4 regions of the Sporosarcina sp. CAU 1771 genome follow, and region 3 is predicted to be linked to each of the others. Evidence: riboswitches for the same ligand, from Rfam matches in the RefSeq annotation. Region 3 holds a riboswitch; each other region holds the start of a gene.
What was found. A riboswitch is a leader RNA that binds a small molecule or an ion and turns the genes downstream of it on or off. The one in region 3 is predicted to bind S-adenosylmethionine.
Positions count from the first base shown of each region.

Region 1: linked by a shared signal. The riboswitch ahead of ACXYMX_RS14840 (hypothetical protein) and the one ahead of metK (methionine adenosyltransferase) in region 3 are both predicted to bind S-adenosylmethionine.
Region 2: linked by a shared signal. The riboswitch ahead of msrA (peptide-methionine (S)-S-oxide reductase MsrA) and the one ahead of metK (methionine adenosyltransferase) in region 3 are both predicted to bind S-adenosylmethionine.
Region 4: linked by a shared signal. The riboswitch ahead of ACXYMX_RS07370 (methionine ABC transporter ATP-binding protein) and the one ahead of metK (methionine adenosyltransferase) in region 3 are both predicted to bind S-adenosylmethionine.

Region 1 covers NZ_JBTLRN010000029.1:4,363-9,174, reverse strand. The annotation lists gene ACXYMX_RS14855 (hypothetical protein) at 191-679, opposite strand; gene ACXYMX_RS14850 (SDR family NAD(P)-dependent oxidoreductase) at 891-1,646, shown strand; gene ACXYMX_RS14845 (MarR family winged helix-turn-helix transcriptional regulator) at 1,674-2,096, shown strand; SAM riboswitch class I at 2,173-2,272, shown strand; gene ACXYMX_RS14840 (hypothetical protein) at 2,346-2,624, shown strand; gene ACXYMX_RS14835 (hypothetical protein) at 3,000-3,149, shown strand; gene ACXYMX_RS14830 (metallophosphoesterase) at 3,221-4,108, shown strand; gene ACXYMX_RS14825 (rhodanese-like domain-containing protein) at 4,137-4,493, shown strand; gene ACXYMX_RS14820 (acyl-CoA thioesterase) at 4,580-4,812, shown strand, end outside.
Region 2 covers NZ_JBTLRN010000018.1:58,453-63,264, reverse strand. The annotation lists gene ACXYMX_RS12120 (TOTE conflict system archaeo-eukaryotic primase domain-containing protein) at 1-231, shown strand, start outside; gene ACXYMX_RS12115 (hypothetical protein) at 272-730, shown strand; gene ACXYMX_RS12110 (nucleoside deaminase) at 791-1,288, shown strand; SAM riboswitch class I at 1,538-1,649, shown strand; gene msrA (peptide-methionine (S)-S-oxide reductase MsrA) at 1,764-2,303, shown strand; gene ACXYMX_RS12100 (LysE family transporter) at 2,469-3,095, shown strand; gene ACXYMX_RS12095 (amino acid permease) at 3,080-4,408, opposite strand; gene ACXYMX_RS12090 (pseudouridine synthase) at 4,557-4,812, opposite strand, start outside.
Region 3 covers NZ_JBTLRN010000012.1:57,417-62,228, reverse strand. The annotation lists gene ACXYMX_RS09935 (hypothetical protein) at 1-125, shown strand, start outside; gene pckA (phosphoenolpyruvate carboxykinase (ATP)) at 203-1,789, opposite strand; SAM riboswitch class I at 1,964-2,087, shown strand; gene metK (methionine adenosyltransferase) at 2,276-3,472, shown strand; gene ACXYMX_RS09920 (GNAT family N-acetyltransferase) at 4,059-4,598, shown strand.
Region 4 covers NZ_JBTLRN010000007.1:17,062-21,873, reverse strand. The annotation lists gene ACXYMX_RS07385 (ASCH domain-containing protein) at 1-89, shown strand, start outside; gene ACXYMX_RS07380 (hypothetical protein) at 98-541, shown strand; gene ACXYMX_RS07375 (aminotransferase class I/II-fold pyridoxal phosphate-dependent enzyme) at 699-1,862, opposite strand; SAM riboswitch class I at 2,046-2,151, shown strand; gene ACXYMX_RS07370 (methionine ABC transporter ATP-binding protein) at 2,277-3,290, shown strand; gene ACXYMX_RS07365 (methionine ABC transporter permease) at 3,280-3,951, shown strand; gene ACXYMX_RS07360 (MetQ/NlpA family ABC transporter substrate-binding protein) at 3,972-4,784, shown strand.

The DNA of each region.
Region 1 (4,812 bases), on a different contig from region 3:
TCGTAACGCACAGGTTTGCTCCCGCAACGGGGATTGGGCTATATTTGTTCTCGTATCGTTGTGTGTTGCTCCCGTATCGCCTTGGTTTATTCCCGCAACGACGGATTTATTCCCGTAACGCACTGGTTTGCTCCCGCAACGCGAATTAAAATAAAACATGGAACCGGCAAGGGGTTCCATGTTTAGTCACTTAACACATTACAATTATTTGAGAGGGGGTCGTTTGTGCCGGGATACTTCGAGTCGTTGCGCCGTAAACAACGGTCAAATAACGGTTTGCAGGATTTCGATTAAAGGATTGACCGTTTTCCAATACAATTTGTGTTTCCGCAGAGATGTTTAGGCGTAAGCTACCATCACTACTCAGCAATTGATTGTTAAAATAGTCTACCTTTACGTTTTGCATAGGAGAACTAATCGCCATCACAACGGCTTGGTATTGTGGCGGATAAATCATTGGGACCGGAACATCCGCGTCGTAAAATCCAATTACAGGATCACCTACAAAAATCATCTCGTGATCTACAAAATAGGTATTCGGCCCAACTACGAAATTTACAATGCTGTCAACCCCGTTATTCACTTCAAACAATTTATAACATCCACCATTTTCATCGCTTGGAGTAACCCAGAAATCACTTATGCTTGTTACGGTGCCGCTAAAAGATTGAAAATTCATAGAGTATCTTCCTCCTTTTGAAAAAAATGAATTCATTAAAGATAGAATATGCATCGAAAAAGCATCTTGCTAACTGACTGCTTTCATTAATTAATAAAAGCGTAGCATACCTCAAATGAATATAGAGTAAAAGCAAAACTGAATACTTTCCTTTTATATAGTTTAGAGGTAAACTATATATAGGTTATTAATTCAAAAGGAGATGACAGTAATGAGTAGGTTACAAGACAAAGTAGTAATTATTACAGGCGGTGCAGGTGGAATTGGGAGTGGAATGGCGAAGGCAATGGTGAAAGAAGGAGCCATTGTTGCAATTGTAGACGTAAACGAAGAAACTGGATTGGCGATGGAGAAAGAATTACAAGAAATCTCTCCTAAATCGATGTTCATCCAAGCAAACTTAATGGATCACCAAAATTTAGGCAAGGTTATTACAAAAGTTGTTGATAAGTACGGAAAACTAGATGTGCTTGTAAACAACGCTCATGCGTCGAAGCAATTGACGATTGAGGAGACAACGCAGGCTGATTTAGATCTTTCATTTGGTACTGGGTTTTATCCAACGTTTTATTTAATGCAGGCGGCACTTCCTTACTTAAAAGAATCTAAAGGGAACGTTATTAACTTCGCGTCCGGAGCAGGAATAAATGGGGACCAAACACAAGGCGCATACGCAGCGGCGAAAGAAGCGATTCGTGGTATTTCAAGAGTTGCAGCGAATGAGTGGGGTAAGTTCGGCATTAATGTAAACTTAATTAGTCCGATTGCCAACACTCCGGGTGTTCAAGCATGGGCGAAAGCGCAACCAGAATATTATGAGCAAGTTAAAAACAAAATTCCACTTGGTCGTTTCGGTGATGTTGAAGAAGATATCGGTCGAGTTGCTGTATTTTTAGCTTCTGAAGATTCTAAGTACATTACTGGTCAAACGATTATGGTTGACGGTGGATCGACAATGCTTCGCTAATCAACAAATTTCACCGGGGGGATTCTATTGGAGAGAAAAGATTTATTTAAATTAATTCGAGCAATCGAACAGATGAATAATGAAAATATAAAGCAATTCACGAAACGATTTCAACATCCTCTAGGCATCTCTCCGATTTTGGTGTTAAGCGATTTACGTACGAAGGGGCCTCAAAGACAAGCAGAGTTAGCGGAATCCCATGGGTATACAAGAGGCGCGATGACTAGCATTGCGGATCGACTTGTTAAACTAGGATTTGTGGAACGGTTGTATGATGAAGCGGATCGCCGAACGGTTCAACTTTCAATAACACGCGCTGGCGAAGAAGCGTTAAAAGAAGCGCAAGCGATTGGCGATGAAGTGTTTGTGCACCTATTTAAAAATTTGAGTGAAGACGAAATTGCTCAGTATTTGAAAATTCAAGAGAAAATCGTTCATAGCTTAAATTAAGAAATCGTCCTTCGGCTTCATTTGACAGAATGGTTCTTGAGTGATAAATTGTTTAGTAACTGAACTGAATACTCTTTTCTTATTAAGAGAGATGGAGGGAATTGGCCCTACGAAGTCTCAGCAACCTGCCAGCCGGTAAGGTGCTACGTCCAACAGGGAAACCTGAACGATGAGGAGAATTTTTTTTGAAACTCTTCTCTCTTATGGGAGGAGTTTTTTGTTTGGAAAAAATTTCAGGAGGGTTTTTATATGACAAAATTACAAGAGCTTTACACAGAACAAAAGGAATTGAAAGAACGGAAAGCAACGAGCACAGCAGGAGCGATGCAGAGACATCAGCAGTTAGCGAATGTACAGCGAGAAATCGATTATTATGAACAAGGGGATTCAATTTCGAAAGCATATATCCAAGAAAAAGTGGATGAAATCAGTACCATACAAAAAGAAATCGACTTATTAACAGGGACCTTAACTGAGAAAAAACGAATTCTTAATGAAGTTGTTTTTGGAGGGCATATTTCCCTTTAATAAATTCCATAAAAGGGATAGTAAAAGTAATGAATATCAGATGTGCTAATTCTCTCTTGCTGAGCGATTAAGCTGATTCTGTTTCTTCATTGGCACCGATAGTACATTGTGTAAGTTCAAGTTCGGGATTGTGACCTAACTTATTGACTGCACTTCGTTGAATCGGTGTTTTTGCGTTTAAGTGAATAAATTTATTAATTATTATAAAAAGGGAACATTTGTAATGTATCCATCGTATGGTTACTGAGTGATGATAAATCAAAGTGTACGAATCGCTTTTCTGTTTCTAATCGTACCCCAAAAAATAAGTTTGGCCACTACTGTAATTCCTGCAATAGAATAGAATCGTTTAAGAGTGTTGAAGGTGGATAGTATATGGGAAGAATTATACTTGCGGTTATACTAACAGTGTTGGGTGGTATTTTTGCGAGCTTCTTGGAACCACCAGTATTTGCAAATAGCATTCCACTTGCCATTATGGGAGGGTTTATTTTAGCAGAGATTCAGCGAAACAAAGATAAGTAGAAATAGCTTATTGGAATGTCGATGATTCGAATTTACGGAGCACGGATTTCTTGTGAGCAGGTTGATGTCTAATGGACGATAAATTTGTTAACAAAGATTGGATTGGTTATATGTTCAAGAGAAAGATTATTTATATCGCTGTTGGATTTACAGTGTTCCTCTATTTTATTTACGTTCAAAATAATTCGATCGTGACGAGTCATACGGTCATACGTTCAGAAAAACTTCCTGCTAATTTTGACCAATACAAAATTGTTCATCTTTCCGATTTGCATAACAAAAGTTTCGGAAAAGGTCAGCAAGTACTGGTACGAAAAGTGAACAAGCTGCAACCGGATATCATCGTCTTTACTGGAGATTTAATTGATTCGAAACGATCTGGGGATGAAGCGAGTCTTCTTTTAATGAAAAAATTGACTGCTACTGCGCCTGTCTATTATGTTCCGGGAAACAATGAATGGTGGTCTGGATCGTATGGTTCTCTGGAGAAAAAATTAGAGCAACTCGGGGTACAGGTTTTGAGGAATTCATCGATAGCTCTAGAAAAAGAAGGGGATAAGGTATATATTGTAGGTATTGACGACCCCACTTATGGGGATAAAGATATGTCGGAACTCGAGATCATAGAGGAAGAAATCAGGTCCGCATCAGAAGGACTTGGAGAAGACGATTTCACTTTATTGCTTTCACATCGCCCTGAAATGCTTCCACTCTATGCAGCGTCTAATTTCGATGTTGTTTTTTCCGGACATGCGCACGGTGGACAGGTTCGACTACCATTTGTAGGAGGTCTAGTCGCACCGAACCAAGGACTATTCCCAAAGTATACTGAGGGGAAGCACGAGATGGACAATACAGTGATGATGATTAGTAGGGGACTCGGGAACAGTATTATTCCAGTACGATTATTCAATCGTCCCGAGATTGTAAGTGTTACGCTCGAACAAGGCGATCATTAAGGTACTACGAATTAAGGAGGAAAAACAGATGTCCGTTCAAACGATTACACCAGAACAATTATATGAAAAATTGAATCGAGAGGAAAAAGTTGTCTTAGTGGATGTGCGTTCTGAAGAAAAGTACGACCAATTCCATATTCAACACGCAAATCTAACAGATATGAATATTTCTAAACAGAAGGTCTTTGAGTTGGAAATAAATCCACAGCAAACTATCTCTGAAATTCCTGTAGATAAAGAAGTAATTATTACATGTACGACGGGGAACTCCGCAACAAAATGTGCGGGTATTCTAAAAGATAGAGCGTATGATGTGGTTGTATTAGAAGGCGGTATCACTGCGTGGAAAGAGTTTTTAATTAAACAATCAGAAGAATCATCTTAAGAAAAAAATAAACCAATTGCTTGACCACTAGTTTATTGTTAAAATGAAATGCAGAAGTGAATTTTCTGACAAATCGACGTGGGGGGTTGTTTAATATTAGTACACTAACAAATAAGATGACATTAACTGTTGCTGAAAATGACATTGACGTTTTTGGTCATATGAACTACATACGATATATTAATCATTTAGAAACAGCGCGTGCTAATTGGTTTGCTGATGCTGGCATGTCATTTGAGAAGATGGTTGAACTGAATACTGGAATCGTTCTATTGAAATTTAATATGCATTATATCGGAGAAGCGATACTCGGAGATGA
Region 2 (4,812 bases), on a different contig from region 3:
TACGCACTTCGTTGGGAGTCGAAAAAAGGGACAAATGGCTATACACCAGCTTGTGCTTTAGAATGGCAAAAGCCAATTTGTCAAAAACCACTGATTAAATGTAGTCAGTGTAAGCATCGCCAATTGCTCCCATTGTCGGATCAAGTTTTCATAGATTTTAGGATGCCTGTGCACCACACAACTTCGACACGATTTCGAATAGTTTCTAAGTTGTGTGGTGCACAGGCATGAAAGTGTAAAAATCATCAATTAAAGTGAGGTATTCGTTAAAATGAAAGAAACCGAAACTCCAGTCTTTTCCCATAGACAGTTAGCAGCAATATGCTTTAATCAAGTATGGGATTTTCTAGACAAAGAAACGAGATCACCTGAAGATCAAGAACAGATGATTCACCTTTGTCATAGTTCGTTCTGGTATTGGACGCAAGCAGAAGAATGTACGGAAAAGAATTTCTCTGTAGGCTATTGGCAACTTTCACGAGTTTACGCGGTGGCAGGCGAAGGAGAGAATGCTTTGAAGTATGCGAAACGATGTATATCAGTGAGTGTAGATGCGGATCTTGCTCCGTTTTATATTGGATACGGCTATGAGGCTGCTGCAAGACCTTCCCACGTATTAGGGCAAGCCGATGAGAGCGTGAAGTTTAAAGAGTTAGCTTTCGAATATACAGAGAAAATGACAGATCTAGATAGTAAAATTCTGTTAGTGAGTGATTTGGAAGAGATTTAAGAAGATGCCTGTGTGGTGTAAAAAGGCATGAATATTTAATACAGAATAAGGAGGATTATTGTGTTAAATGATACAGATTTGAAGCATCTTGAGCGGTGCATTGAACTAGCGAGGATTGCATTGGAAAACGGGGACCAACCATTTGGTTCAGTCCTTGTATCGGCCGACGGTAAGGTGCTTAAGGAAGAGCGCAACCATGTTGGTGACGGAGATCATACGAAGCATCCAGAATTTGCTTTGGTGCGCTGGGCGGCGGAGAACATGACGTTGGAAGATAGAAAGATGGCGACGGTCTATACTTCGGGAGAACATTGTCCGATGTGCGCTGCTGCTCATGGTTGGGCAGGTTTAGGTCGTATCGCTTTCGTTAGTTCGTCTGAGCAACTGGTGGAGTGGTTGACCGAGTTTGGGGTGGATGTTACGCAGTCGCGTGTGCGTAGTTTGCCGATTCAAGAAGTTATCCGTGATACTGAGCTAGACGGTCCTGTACCTGAACTCGCTAAGCAAGTACGCGAACTTCATCGACAGTTTTATATTGGGAAAAGTTTGGAAAATTAAAAATGCCTGTGCACCACACAATTCGGGAACGATTTAGAATCGTGTCTAAGTTGTGTGGTGAACAGGCATTAGATTTCGATAGCTTATTCAAGTTGTAATGATAGTGTGAAAAACTTCAACCCTAGTGTTTGGTGACTGTCACCAATCACTAACCCCATTGACAAGGCGGAATATAGGGACTAGTATGAATATGAAGACTAGTATGAATATACGACGATGAACTGAACGACACAAAAGCATAGTTAAAAATTGTTATAAAGAGAGGCGGAGGGACTGACCCAGTGAAGCCTCATCAACCATTGAGCTTTGTTTAAACGGTGCCAATTTCAGCAGTTCTAGTACTAAATCCGTGAGATAAGAGGTTTTGCACGCAATACTTATTATGCGGTGACGTCTAATTTTTATTAAGAGGTCGTTTTTTATTTTCAAAGAAATTGTGTCAGTACTATAAAACATCAAACTAAGGAGGATTTTTATGACTAATAATAATTATGAAGTTGCAACATTTGCGGGAGGGTGTTTTTGGTGTATGGTTCAACCGTTTGATACACAACCGGGCATAGAAAAGGTTATTTCTGGTTATATTGGCGGTGTCACTGAAAATCCAACGTATGAAGAAGTGTGTGCTGGTGTTACGGGACATACGGAAGCTGTGCAAATTACATATGACCCAGCCATCTATCCATACAAGAAGCTTGTAGAATTATATTGGCAACAAATTGATCCGACGGATGCAGGCGGACAATTTGGTAGTCGGGGATCCTCATATCGTACAGAAATCATTTATCATAATGCGCAACAAAAAGAAATTGCAGAACAATCCAAAGAAGAACTAATTAATAGTGGGCGTTTTGATAAGCCGATTGTTACAGAGATTGTTGAAGCGAAAACTTTCTATCCCGCAGAGGATTACCACCAAGGTTATTATCGTAAAAACCCAGAAAAGTATTCGAACTTTAAAGAGCAATCTGGAAGAGCGCCTTTCATTCGAGAGAATTGGAAAGTAAAAGTTTAAAGGTATAGTTGACTAGCAAAAGATGCCTGTGCACCACACAACTTAGACACGATTCAAAATTGTCTAGAAGTTGTGTGGTGCACAGGCATTAATTTTTGATTTGGTTGTACAAGGTACTCCTCAAGAATAGGATGCAAAGAAGTTCTTTTTCGGGAGGCCTGTGTTATGAACTCGATAGCTGCCTATATGATTTTAGGTGTATCTTTAGCTGCGCCAATCGGTCCAGTCAATGCCGCGATGCTGGATACAGGTATTAAAAACGGGTTTTTTCATGCATGGATGTTAGGTATGGGTGCTTTAACGGCCGACGTTCTATATATGATCATGGTCTACTTGGGAATTGGCCAAATGATTGAGTTCCCGCTTGTAAAAATAATACTTTGGTTGTTTGGTTGCTTTGTTCTAATCTATACGGGGGTAGAGAGTTTACTTTCGATACATAAAATTACATTGTTGCTAAAATTCGGTAAGGAAGTTCGTCTCAGACGTTCCCTATTCTCAGGTTTTTTGATTGCATTGTTAAATCCGCTATCCATTCTTTTTTGGCTAGGGATCTACGGTTCGATTCTAGCAGAGAATGCTGGAAATTTTTCAGGTTATCAATTAATCATCAATAGTGTGGCCATTATAGGAGGCGTCCTCTTATGGGATACAATCATCGCCATGATATCTAGTGGTGCTCGCAAATTAGTATCGATTAGGCTGTTGAAGGTGATTTCCATTATATCTTCCTTATTTATGATTGGATTTGGCGTATACTTTGGGTACCAAGCGTATCAAACTGTATTTTGAGTGGTTTCGTTCTTCCATTTATTTCGTAACGACAAGACGATCATTCCGATAACTGTAAGGAATCCTAAGCTGATCAAGAAACCAGGACGACTTGTTTGATGAAAAAGTGTACCACTAACGGACAAAGCGACTAAAATGATACCAATCATTCTCTTTACTTTATCGATTCTAGTTGGCTCAATTAATTTGTGATACATCACTAAAATTAAAAGCCAATTATAAAGAAGCATCAATGCGGCGGCTGTCGTTATATATTCAAACACTTTATCAGGCAATACTAAAGAGGTAACAATAGAAAGAACAAGTCCGATAGATGTTAATGAAACTGCAGGTAGTGGCATTTCTAATTTCATTTTCGTTTGTTTGCTAAATATCTTTGGGGCATCTCCATCTTCTGATAGTGTTTGAAGGATTGTTGTTACCGCAAATAGGGATGCTGACATCGCTGAAAACCCCGCAATAATAATGACAGCAGTAAATACATGTGGAAAAAACTCGATATGACTCACACCCAACAAAGCTTCAACAAATGGGCTTTTATTTTCCCTGAACTTATCGTATGGCAGCAGTAGTAGCGCTAACGAAAGGGCGGAAACGTAAACGATGCCAAGTAGCCCTAACAGTACTTTTCCAGACTTGGGAGCATCGTCCTTATTTTTAAGATGGATAGCCATTACGCCCATTAGTTCGATTCCTCCATACGCATAAAAGGCGAAGGTTAGTGCGCTCCAAAACCCGATGATTCCTTTTGGGAAAAACTCGCCGACAGATTGAGGAATGCCTTCCTTTAGATTTCCGTCGAGTACCCCTATAAGTGCTAAGACTGCAATGACAATAAACATAAAAATCCCGGCAATTTTCATAACAGCAAATACGCTTTCTAATTTTCCAAACGCTTTCGCGCCAATAAAGAGGACAATCAGACCGCAAACGGCATAAATGGATGTGAATATCCACAATTTAACTGTAGGGAACCAAAATCTAGAGAGTAGCGAAATAGCAGTAAGTTGGCTACCAATGATTAACATTCCTGAACTCCAGTACACCCAACCACTGCTAAAACCAGCCCAACGCCCATATGTTTTTTTGGCATAGGTACGAAAAGATCCTTTCTGGGGATCTTTTACGGACATTTTTGCGAGTGCTTCAAAAACGATATATGTAGCACTTCCAGCCATGATAAAAGCCAAGATGACTGAAGGACCCGTCATTTGAATCGCTATACTTGATGCTAGGAAAAACCCTGTGCCAATCATGCTGCCAATCCCAATTAGAGATAATTGCCACCAAGTAAGATTTGCTTTTTCATCCATTTATACACCTCCACAAAAACATAGTCTTCCACTAATAGGTCGAATTATGTGTGGTGCAGTGTTGTGAAAACCCAATAAGATGCCTGTGCACCACACAACTTCTAGACAATTTTGAATCGTGTCTAAGTTGTATCTTGCACAGGCGCACTCAATCAAGCCCAGCTATTTCCTCTTTAGTCAAGTGACGCCATTGACCGCGTTCTAATGAACCCAGTTGAATGTGCTTGATTCGAATTCTTTGTAAATGAGTAACTGTATATTGAAAACGTCTGCACATTCTCCGGATTTGTCGATTCAATCCTTGTGAAAGCACGATGCGAAACGTATACGCATCCAGCTGAAGTACAGGGCATGGATTTGTTCGTGTATAGCCTTTTTTTCTTGGATTGTAAATATCTACACCG
Region 3 (4,812 bases):
GAGTAAATATTCTTACTGTTGGACATTATGGCGGTGAAATCGTCTTTTATCCTGAGAACGATGAGGAAATTGAAAAAGTAAAATCATTTTTTGAAGAAGATACCGCATTTACTGTTTATGAATGACGTGATTTTTACAAAGTTACTATATCAACATAAAAAACCGGCATACACATTCCTGTGCATGCCGGTTTTTCACTATACTATTCTTTCGGGCCGCCTTTAGAAGAAATATCTTCTGAAACGGTACCGAACTTTTTAAAGTTTTCACGGAAAAGTGTCGCTAATTCTTTAGCTTTCCTATCAAAATCCTCTTTATCAGCCCATGCATTTCGAGGGTTCAATACTTCTGTAGGAACGCCTTCAATTGCAGTAGGGATTTGAAGATTAAAGAACCTAGTTGTTTCTGTTTCAATATCAATAAGTTTACCTTGAAGTGCAGCTCGAACCATTGCACGCGTGTGGTTTAAATTCATTCGTTTACCAACACCATAAACGCCACCTGTCCAACCTGTATTTACAAGGTAGACTTGTGCCTCGTGCTCATCAATTTTCTTACCAAGCATTTCCGCATAAACTGTTGCGTGAAGTGGTAAGAATGGAGAGCCGAAGCAAGTTGAAAATGTTGCTTCAGGTGAAGTAATTCCACGCTCAGTCCCTGCAAGCTTCGATGTAAATCCACTTAAGAAGTGATACATCGCCTGCTCTTTCGTCAATTTCGAAATTGGAGGTAAGACTCCAAAGGCATCTGCCGTAAGAAAAACAATTGTTTTTGGGTGTCCGGCAACAGATGGATCGACAATATTTTCGATTGCTTGAATCGGGTAGGCTGCACGTGTATTTTCAGTAAGTGAACCATCGTTATAGTCAGGAATTCTCGTTTCCGAATCAACTACAACGTTTTCAAGTACCGAACCAAATTGAATTGCTCCAAAAATTTCAGGTTCTTTTTCCGCAGAAAGATTAATACATTTCGCGTAGCATCCGCCTTCAATATTGAACACACCATTATCAGACCAACCGTGTTCATCGTCCCCAATAAGTTTACGGTCTGCGTCTGCGGACAGTGTTGTTTTTCCAGTTCCAGAAAGACCGAAGAACAATGCTACATCTCCGTCATTACCAACGTTTGCGGAACAGTGCATAGGCATAATTCCTTTTTCAGGAAGTAAGTAGTTCATAATAGAGAAAATAGATTTTTTCATTTCTCCAGCATATTCAGTTCCACCAATGAGAACAATTCTTTTTTCCATTGATACAATAATAAAAGTTTCGGACTCCGTTCCATCTACTGAAGGGTCAGCTTTAAAAGAAGGTGCTGAAACAACGGTGAATTCGGCTTCGTGGTTGGTTAACTCTTCTTTTGATGGACGAATGAATAATTGATGGACAAATAAGTTATGCCAAGCAAATTCATTCACTACTTGAATAGATAGACGCGATGCTGGGTCAGCACCTGCAAAACCTTTAAATACAAACAATTCTTCTTTATTTTTTAAGTACGTAATCACTTTATTATATAATGAATCGAAAACCTCTGAAGAAATCGGACGGTTTACATTTCCCCAATCGATTTTATCTTTAGAAGTAGCTTCTTCTACGATATACTTATCTTTAGGTGAGCGACCCGTGTATTTGCCAGTTTGAGCTGTAATTGCACCATCTGCTGTTAGTTTCGCCTCTCCACGTGAAGTAGCCTTTTCAACTAGCTGTGGAACTGAAAGTTGTATACTTACATTCGAACCTGCTAGAAGTTCCTGAAGTTGTTCGCCAGTCTCTGTAGATATCATAAGTTTGTACCGTCCTTTGCCATATAGTCCCAAATTATTTGGGTGTCATCACATTATGCAATTAGTATAACACATTTAGAATAATAATCTATACTAATTGAAATCACAAGTTGAAAATGATAATTAAATTGACATTTGGCATCGTATTTTGTATCATGGTTAATTGAACGGATACTCTTATCCCGAGCTGGTGGAGGGGTCAGGCCCAATGAAACCCGGCAACCTGCAAACAGAACTTTTCTGTATGTTTGTGATGGTGCCAACCTGATGCAAGGGGAAAACCCTTGGACGATAAGAGTGAAAGGTGCCTTTTCAAACTATGCCTTTCCTCATGTATAAGACGTGAGTGAAGGGCTTTTTCTATTGTTTAGCCCTTAATCCTCGTGTATAGCACTAAGTGGCTTGAAGTTTATTCCTTAGCGGATAGGCTCTACATGGGACATATGAGTACCGTATCAATCTCGTAGGATATAAGGAGGAATTGTAATGTCGAATCGAAAGTTATTTACATCTGAGTCAGTCACAGAAGGACATCCTGATAAAATGTGTGACCAAATTTCAGATGCGATTTTAGATGCAATTTTAGAGGAAGACCCGAATGCACGTGTTGCATGTGAAACAACAATTACAACAGGACTCGTTCTCGTTGCTGGTGAAATCACAACAACGACGTATGTCGATATTCCAAAAGTAGTAAGGGAAACTGTAAAAGAAATTGGATATGTACGTGCGAAGTATGGTTTTGATTGGGAAACTTCAGCGGTACTTACAGCAATTGACGAACAATCTGCAGATATCGCAGCAGGGGTAGATCAAGCGCTAGAAGCACGTGAAGGATCTATGTCAGAAGACGAACTTGAGGATATTGGAGCAGGCGATCAAGGGCTGATGTTCGGTTATGCGTGTAATGAAACACCTGAACTAATGCCACTTCCAATTAGTATGGCTCATAAGCTTTCGTTTAGGCTTGCACAAGTTCGCAAAGAGGAAATCCTCTCATATTTGCGCCCAGATGGCAAAACCCAAGTAACTGTAGAGTATGATGAACATAACAATCCAGTTCGTATCGATACCATTGTTATTTCTACACAACATCATCCAGAAGTGTCTTTAGAGGAAATAAAAGCGGGTATACAAGAACATGTAATTCGTCCTGTCATACCTGAAGAATTAATCGACGAAGATACAAAATATTTTATTAACCCAACAGGTCGATTTGTTATTGGTGGTCCTCAAGGGGATGCTGGACTAACAGGTCGGAAAATTATTGTGGATACGTACGGAGGATATGCTCGTCACGGTGGCGGTGCATTTTCTGGGAAAGATCCAACAAAAGTGGATCGTTCTGCTTCATATGCCGCCCGCTATGTTGCGAAAAACATCGTTGCTGCTGGATTAGCAGATCGCTGTGAAGTGCAATTAGCTTATGCAATTGGTGTTGCACAGCCCGTATCTATTTCCATAGATACATTCGGGACAGGCACTGTAGAAGAGGGTAAGCTTGTTGAGGTTGTACGTGAATTGTTTGATCTACGTCCGGCTGGTATTATTAAAATGCTCGACCTACGTCGTCCAATTTACAAACAAACGGCAGCGTACGGTCACTTTGGACGGACAGATATAGATTTACCGTGGGAACAAACAGATAAAGCAGCTAAGTTACTAGAACTTGCTCGACAATAAGTAAAGGTATATATGCCGGTAGAGGGGGGAGCCTTTCTGCCGGCATTTTTTTAACAAAATTAGTTGAGGAGGAATCAGAATGAGTTTTCTTTTATTATTACTTATTGCAGGAGTTATTGGATCAATTGTGCTGATAGGTTTAGTCATTTTATTGTTTGTGAAAAAGTAAATATCTTCTGCCAAAGAATTAAGCCGTTCGGTTTTGAGTAATAAAAACTGAAATAAAGACCAAAATAAATGAGTATTTTAACATCAAATACTCATTTATTTAGAATGGTTTATAGAATAGCTTGTCTACTCATTAAATTAAGAGGTTATTGGGTAAAAAAGTTATGAGGATATTGGAATATTAAAAAGTTGTTGTTCTGCAATTGGGCCAGCATTAAACTGTCGCTTTCCGTTCCGGCGCACGCTTTCCGCGGGCACGGCTTCAGCCTCCTCGTCGCGTAGACCACGCTCCTGTGGGGTCTTCAGCTCGCGCTGTTCCCGCTGGAGTCGGCGCCTGCACTTCAAGTAACGGAATGTATTAAATATAAAGTGTTCATTCAACAAACGGGCCATTTTTTTTTAATTAGGAGTTGGATATATGAGTTTTATTATTAGACAAGAACAAAAAAATGACTATGAATCAACTGAAAAGGTTGTAGAAATTGCATTTGCTTCTGCAGAACAAAGTGATCAGGATGAGCATAATTTGGTTTCACAAATCAGGCAATCTGATGTATTTATTCCTGAATTATCTTTAGTGGCTGTCAATAAAGATAAGAATGAAATACTGGGGCATATTCTTTTATCTAAGGTGTTAATTGGTAATGGTGACAATCAAAAAGCAGAGTCATTGGCACTTGCACCTGTTTCTGTTTTGCCTGATTATCAAAATAAAGGAATAGGGAAATCTTTAATACAAAAAGCATTAGAAAAGGCAAAAGAGCTTGGTTTTAAGTCAGTTATTGTACTAGGTCATCCAGAATACTATCCGAAATTGGGTTTTCGGAAGTCATCTCAATGGCGAATTAAAGCACCTTTTGAAGTGCCTGAAGAAGCATTAATGGCTATTGAATTAGAGGAATGTTCCCTTGAAAATGTTTCTGGTGTAATTGAGTATCCAAGTGTATTTTTTGAATGAGCGTTCAACTATCGCGCGCGATAACTAAATACTTGCTGTATTTCAATTAAGCTATTAAGAGGGAAAAAATATGATGAGCTTCCGCTTTAGACTCCTTTTGACGTTTTCTAATTCCTCAATTGTAACAAAGAAAAATCGATAAATAGTACCTGGTACTTTATAACTATTCCTGAATCTAGGTGTTTTAACTACATTAGGAAGTTCTTTTTTCTAG
Region 4 (4,812 bases), on a different contig from region 3:
AGGATTCAATCCTTGCACTACACCCAAAAATGCCTTGGTTGCCGACGATGAACGTATGGGTTCATGAATTCAGCCCGGTAGAGAAATGATGAACTGAATGTATTTTAAAATTTATGGCGTGATTGTCTTTCTACACGTCGTCAGTGCCGTTCTATCCATAGGTCCATTATTCCTGCTAATGCCAATCATCAAAAGATTACGTGGCGCTGAAGAAAAAATCGAAAGTGCATACTTGTCAATTATCGATGTTGTAATCCGTATTGTTATGCATGCAGGACACGTTCTAGTTGTTACAGGTGTTTTGCTATTACTCCTTGGTCCTTGGCCTTGGTATACATCATGGGTTGTAATGACGGTTGTTGTAATGGGTGTATCCGCATTTTTTTTATCAACGGGTTTTACTCGAGTTCTACGAAAGTTTCACCTGCCTGGAATGAGTAAAAATGATGCTTTGAATCTTTTAAATCGGACGTCTTGGATTTATATTGGACTGATGCTTGTGATGTTATGGTTAATGGTCGAAAAGCCGATGTTCTGGTGATGGATGGAATACATATGTCCAAAGGGCAAGAGGTTTATTTAACTTAAAATACAAGTTGCTTTTCAACTTATGATTTAACTGTAAAGTAAATAAGAGAAAAAACTGACGTGCCCTTTTACGGGACGTCAGTTTTTTTTGAATTTAATGAGGTTTAACTTTAAAATAGATTTAGTTTTTCAATACGTGCAACGGCTTCCCTTAATCGATCTTCGTCTTCCAAAAGGCCAACACGCACATAACCTTCGCCATGCTTACCAAAACCATGTCCCGGTGCAACGATGATATCGGCTTCCTCATATAAGAGGTCAGAGAAGGATTCACTCGTATGACCATCAGGAACCGACAACCAAGCAAAGAATGAGGCGCCCGGAGCAACTACATCCCAACCAATTCGTTTGCACTCCGAAATAAAGACGTTACGTCTAGCTTCATAAAGTGCGGCAAGTTCAACAACACAGTCCTGGCTCTCAGTTAAAGCGACAGCTGCTGCCCGTTGAATTGCTGGGAAAATATCTATAAATAGATGATCTTGCAAAAGACTGAGTGCTTCTATGATTTCTGCATTACCGACTGCGAATCCAACGCGCCATCCAGCCATATTATACGTTTTTGATAACGTATACATTTCAATACCTACATCTTTTGCCCCGTCTACTTGGAGGAAACTAACTGGTTTATCACCATCAAAACCAATGCCACCATAAGCAAAATCATGAAGAACCGCTATGTCGTTTTCTTTTGCAAACTGTACGGTATCTTCGAAAAATGGAACAGTAGCTGTTGCACTTGTAGGGTTGTTCGGGTAGTTCAAGTACATTAATTTTGCTTTTTCCCGTTGCTCAGCAGTTAACAGATTGAAGTCGGGTAAAAAGTTATTAGACTCAAGCAATGGCATTGTGTCATACGTAATATTTGCCAAACTTACCGCTGATAAATAGTCGGGGTACCCTGGATCCGGTAGTAATAAAAGTTCACCTTCATCCATAAGGGCTAGGGGAAGCTCTACTAGACCTGGTTTAGTTCCAAATAAGACAGCGACTTCTGTGTTAGGATCGATGTCAACATTGTATTCTCTTTTATAAAAATCGGCGGCGGCTTGTTTGAATTCCATAACGCCCCGGAACGGAGAGTACCCGTGCGTAGTTGGGTCATCGACAGCATCTTTAAGAGCTTCTACAATATGCGCCGGCGTGGGTTGGTCTGGATTTCCACGTCCTAAGTTAATAATGTCTCTTCCTTCAGCGAGTGCTTTTTCAACTTTATGAGTTAGTGAAGCAAAAAAGTGTGGTGGAAAACTTTTTAATCGTTTTGAAACTTTCATTGGAAAACCCCGTTTCTATGTAGTTGACTAGCTTACTCCAAATCTTATAGTTTTTGCAGGAAAATGTCTATAGAATAACAAAGCAACAGACTTTCATGAAATAAAAAATTGAAATTCGAAATATGTTGACAACTTACTGGTTGTATATTATACTATGTTTTATGCAACGATAACTTAATATGGAATTTATCAAGAGTGACTGAGGGATTAGGCCCTATGACGTCCGGCAACCCCATTTATATGGAAGGTGCCAATTCCTACAGAATAATTCTATTCTGAGAGATAATCTGAACCCATTCATTCAGTGCTTCTTTCATTATGAAAGAGGTATTTTTTATTTTCATTGTAGTATCTGTTCAAAACTTGAAGCGATCACTCCAATTTAGGATTGATTTTTAGAAAGAGGGGAATACCGTGATAGAAATAAAAGGCGTATCAAAAGTGTATCAGACAAAAGAAAGAGTTGTAAAAGGTGTCGATGACGTTTCCCTTACGATTAACAAAGGTGAGATTTTTGGTATCGTTGGTTATTCCGGCGCTGGAAAAAGTTCGTTAATTCGCTGTTTGAATTTATTGGAACGACCGACAAGTGGTACTATTTTAGTGGACGGTGTCGATTTAACAAAATTGGGCGGTAAACAACTGCGCCAAGCTCGTTTGAAAATCGGTATGATTTTTCAACATTTTTACTTAATAAGCCAAAAAACGGTTTATGAAAATATTGCATTCGCTTTAAGAGCAGCCAACACACCTGCCAATAAAATTAATGAGCGTGTAGAGGAACTACTTGAAATGGTTGGGCTTTCAGAAAAAAAGAATGTGTATCCTGCACAGTTGAGTGGGGGACAGAAGCAACGTGTTGGAATCGCACGGGCATTAGCCAATAATCCATCTGTATTGCTTTGTGATGAGGCTACATCTGCGTTAGATCCCAATACGACAATGTCCATCTTACGTTTACTTAAAAAAATCAATCGGGAATTAAAAATAACCATTGTTCTCATAACGCATGAAATGAATGTGGTGAAAGAAATTTGTGATCGCATGGCCATTATGCAAAGCGGAAAAGTGATTGAAGATGGATCGGTTTATAACATCTTTTCTGATCCGAAAACGGAGTTAACGAAGGAATTTATTAGCAGTGTTGTATCCTTCGATGTTCCTAAAGAAATTCTACATACTTGTACAGGGCGCATTATTAAAGTGATGTTTAAAGGTGATATCGCAGGTGAAGGTATTATTTCAGATACAGTTCAGAACTATAAAGTGCAAGGAAACTTTCTACATGGTTCAATTGAGTATATTCAAGAGAGACCTCTTGGAATCTTCTTAATGGAACTGCAAGGTGAAGAGGATGAGGTAGATAAAGCGATTGCTTATATGACTTCTAGAAAAGCGCAAGTGGAGGTGATTGGATATGGAAAATGAATTCGGACGTATTGTAGAATTACTACCTGAAATTACAAAGGCCTTTGGGGAAACAATATATATGATTGGGATTGCATTTGGAGTTGCTCTACTAATTGGATTGCCACTAGGACTCATATTATTTGTAACAGATAGAGGTTTATTTTTAGAGAATAGCGCCGTAAAGAATATATTAGGATTTGTCATTAATATTGTTCGATCGATTCCATTTATTATCTTACTTGTCGCGATTACACCACTAACTGTTTTGATAGTTGGGGATGCATACGGACCGACAGCGGCAAGTGTTTCATTATCCGCCGCGGCCATTCCATTTTTTGCCCGAATCACAGAAACTTCGATGAGGGAAATCGATAAAGGAGTTATTGAAGCTGCTATTGCAGTGGGTGCAACTCCGTGGATGATTATAAAAGATGTTTTGTTGCCAGAAGCAAGATCAAGTATCATTCAAGGCCTAACATTAACTGCAATTAGTTTAGTTGGGTATTCTGCGATGGCTGGCTTTGTTGGTGGAGGCGGAATTGGTGATTTAGCCATTCGATTCGGCTATTATCGTTACGATGATTTAATAATGATTGTAACGGTTGTCATACTAATTTTATTAGTTCAAGTGATTCAATTTTCAGGAGACCGTATTTCAAAATCAATAGATAAAAGTTAATTTAGGGAGAGAGAAAAAAGATGAAGAAGATTATTTCAACAGTATTATTAGTAGTACTTATAGGTGTACTTGCTGCATGTGGTGGAAAAGACAAAGCAGGAGACACGAAAGAACTAACATTTGGAGCAACACCAGGACCATATAGCGATATGCTATCAAAAGCAATTATTCCTGAATTGGAGAAAAAAGGATATAAAATAAAAGTACAAGAATTTAGCGATTATGTTCAACCAAATAATGCGTTAAACAGTGGATCGAATGATGCAAACCTTTTCCAACATATCGTTTATCTAGAGAACTTTTCTAAAGAAAACGATATGGAGTTATCTGATTTAATAAGTGTACCAACAGCTCCACTTGGAATTTATTCGAATAAGTATGAGTCACTTGATGATATCGAAGACGGTGCTAAAATTACAATTCCAAACGACCCAGTGAATGCAGCACGTACTTTACTAACATTACAAGAGCTTGGACTAATAGAGATTGACGGTTCAGTTGATCCGATTAAGTCTTCAGAAAAAGACGTTACAGTCAATCATAAAAACTTAGTGTTCCAACCAATTGAAGCGGGACAATTGCCACGCTCTGTTGAAAGTACAGATTTAGCAGCTGTTCCAGGAAACTTCGCAATTGCTGCAGATATGAATTTACTTGATGCGTTAGCTTTAGAAAATATGCCCGATCAATTCCGAAATGTTGTTGCGGTAAGAACTGAAGACAAAGATTCACAATTAGCAAAAGATATTATTGCGGTAGTTGAATCACCAGAATTTGAAAAAGTAATCGATGAGCAATTTGAAGGCTTTGGCAAACCAGGCTGGATGAAATAAGTTAGTTGTCATTTTATATTTTGCGTAC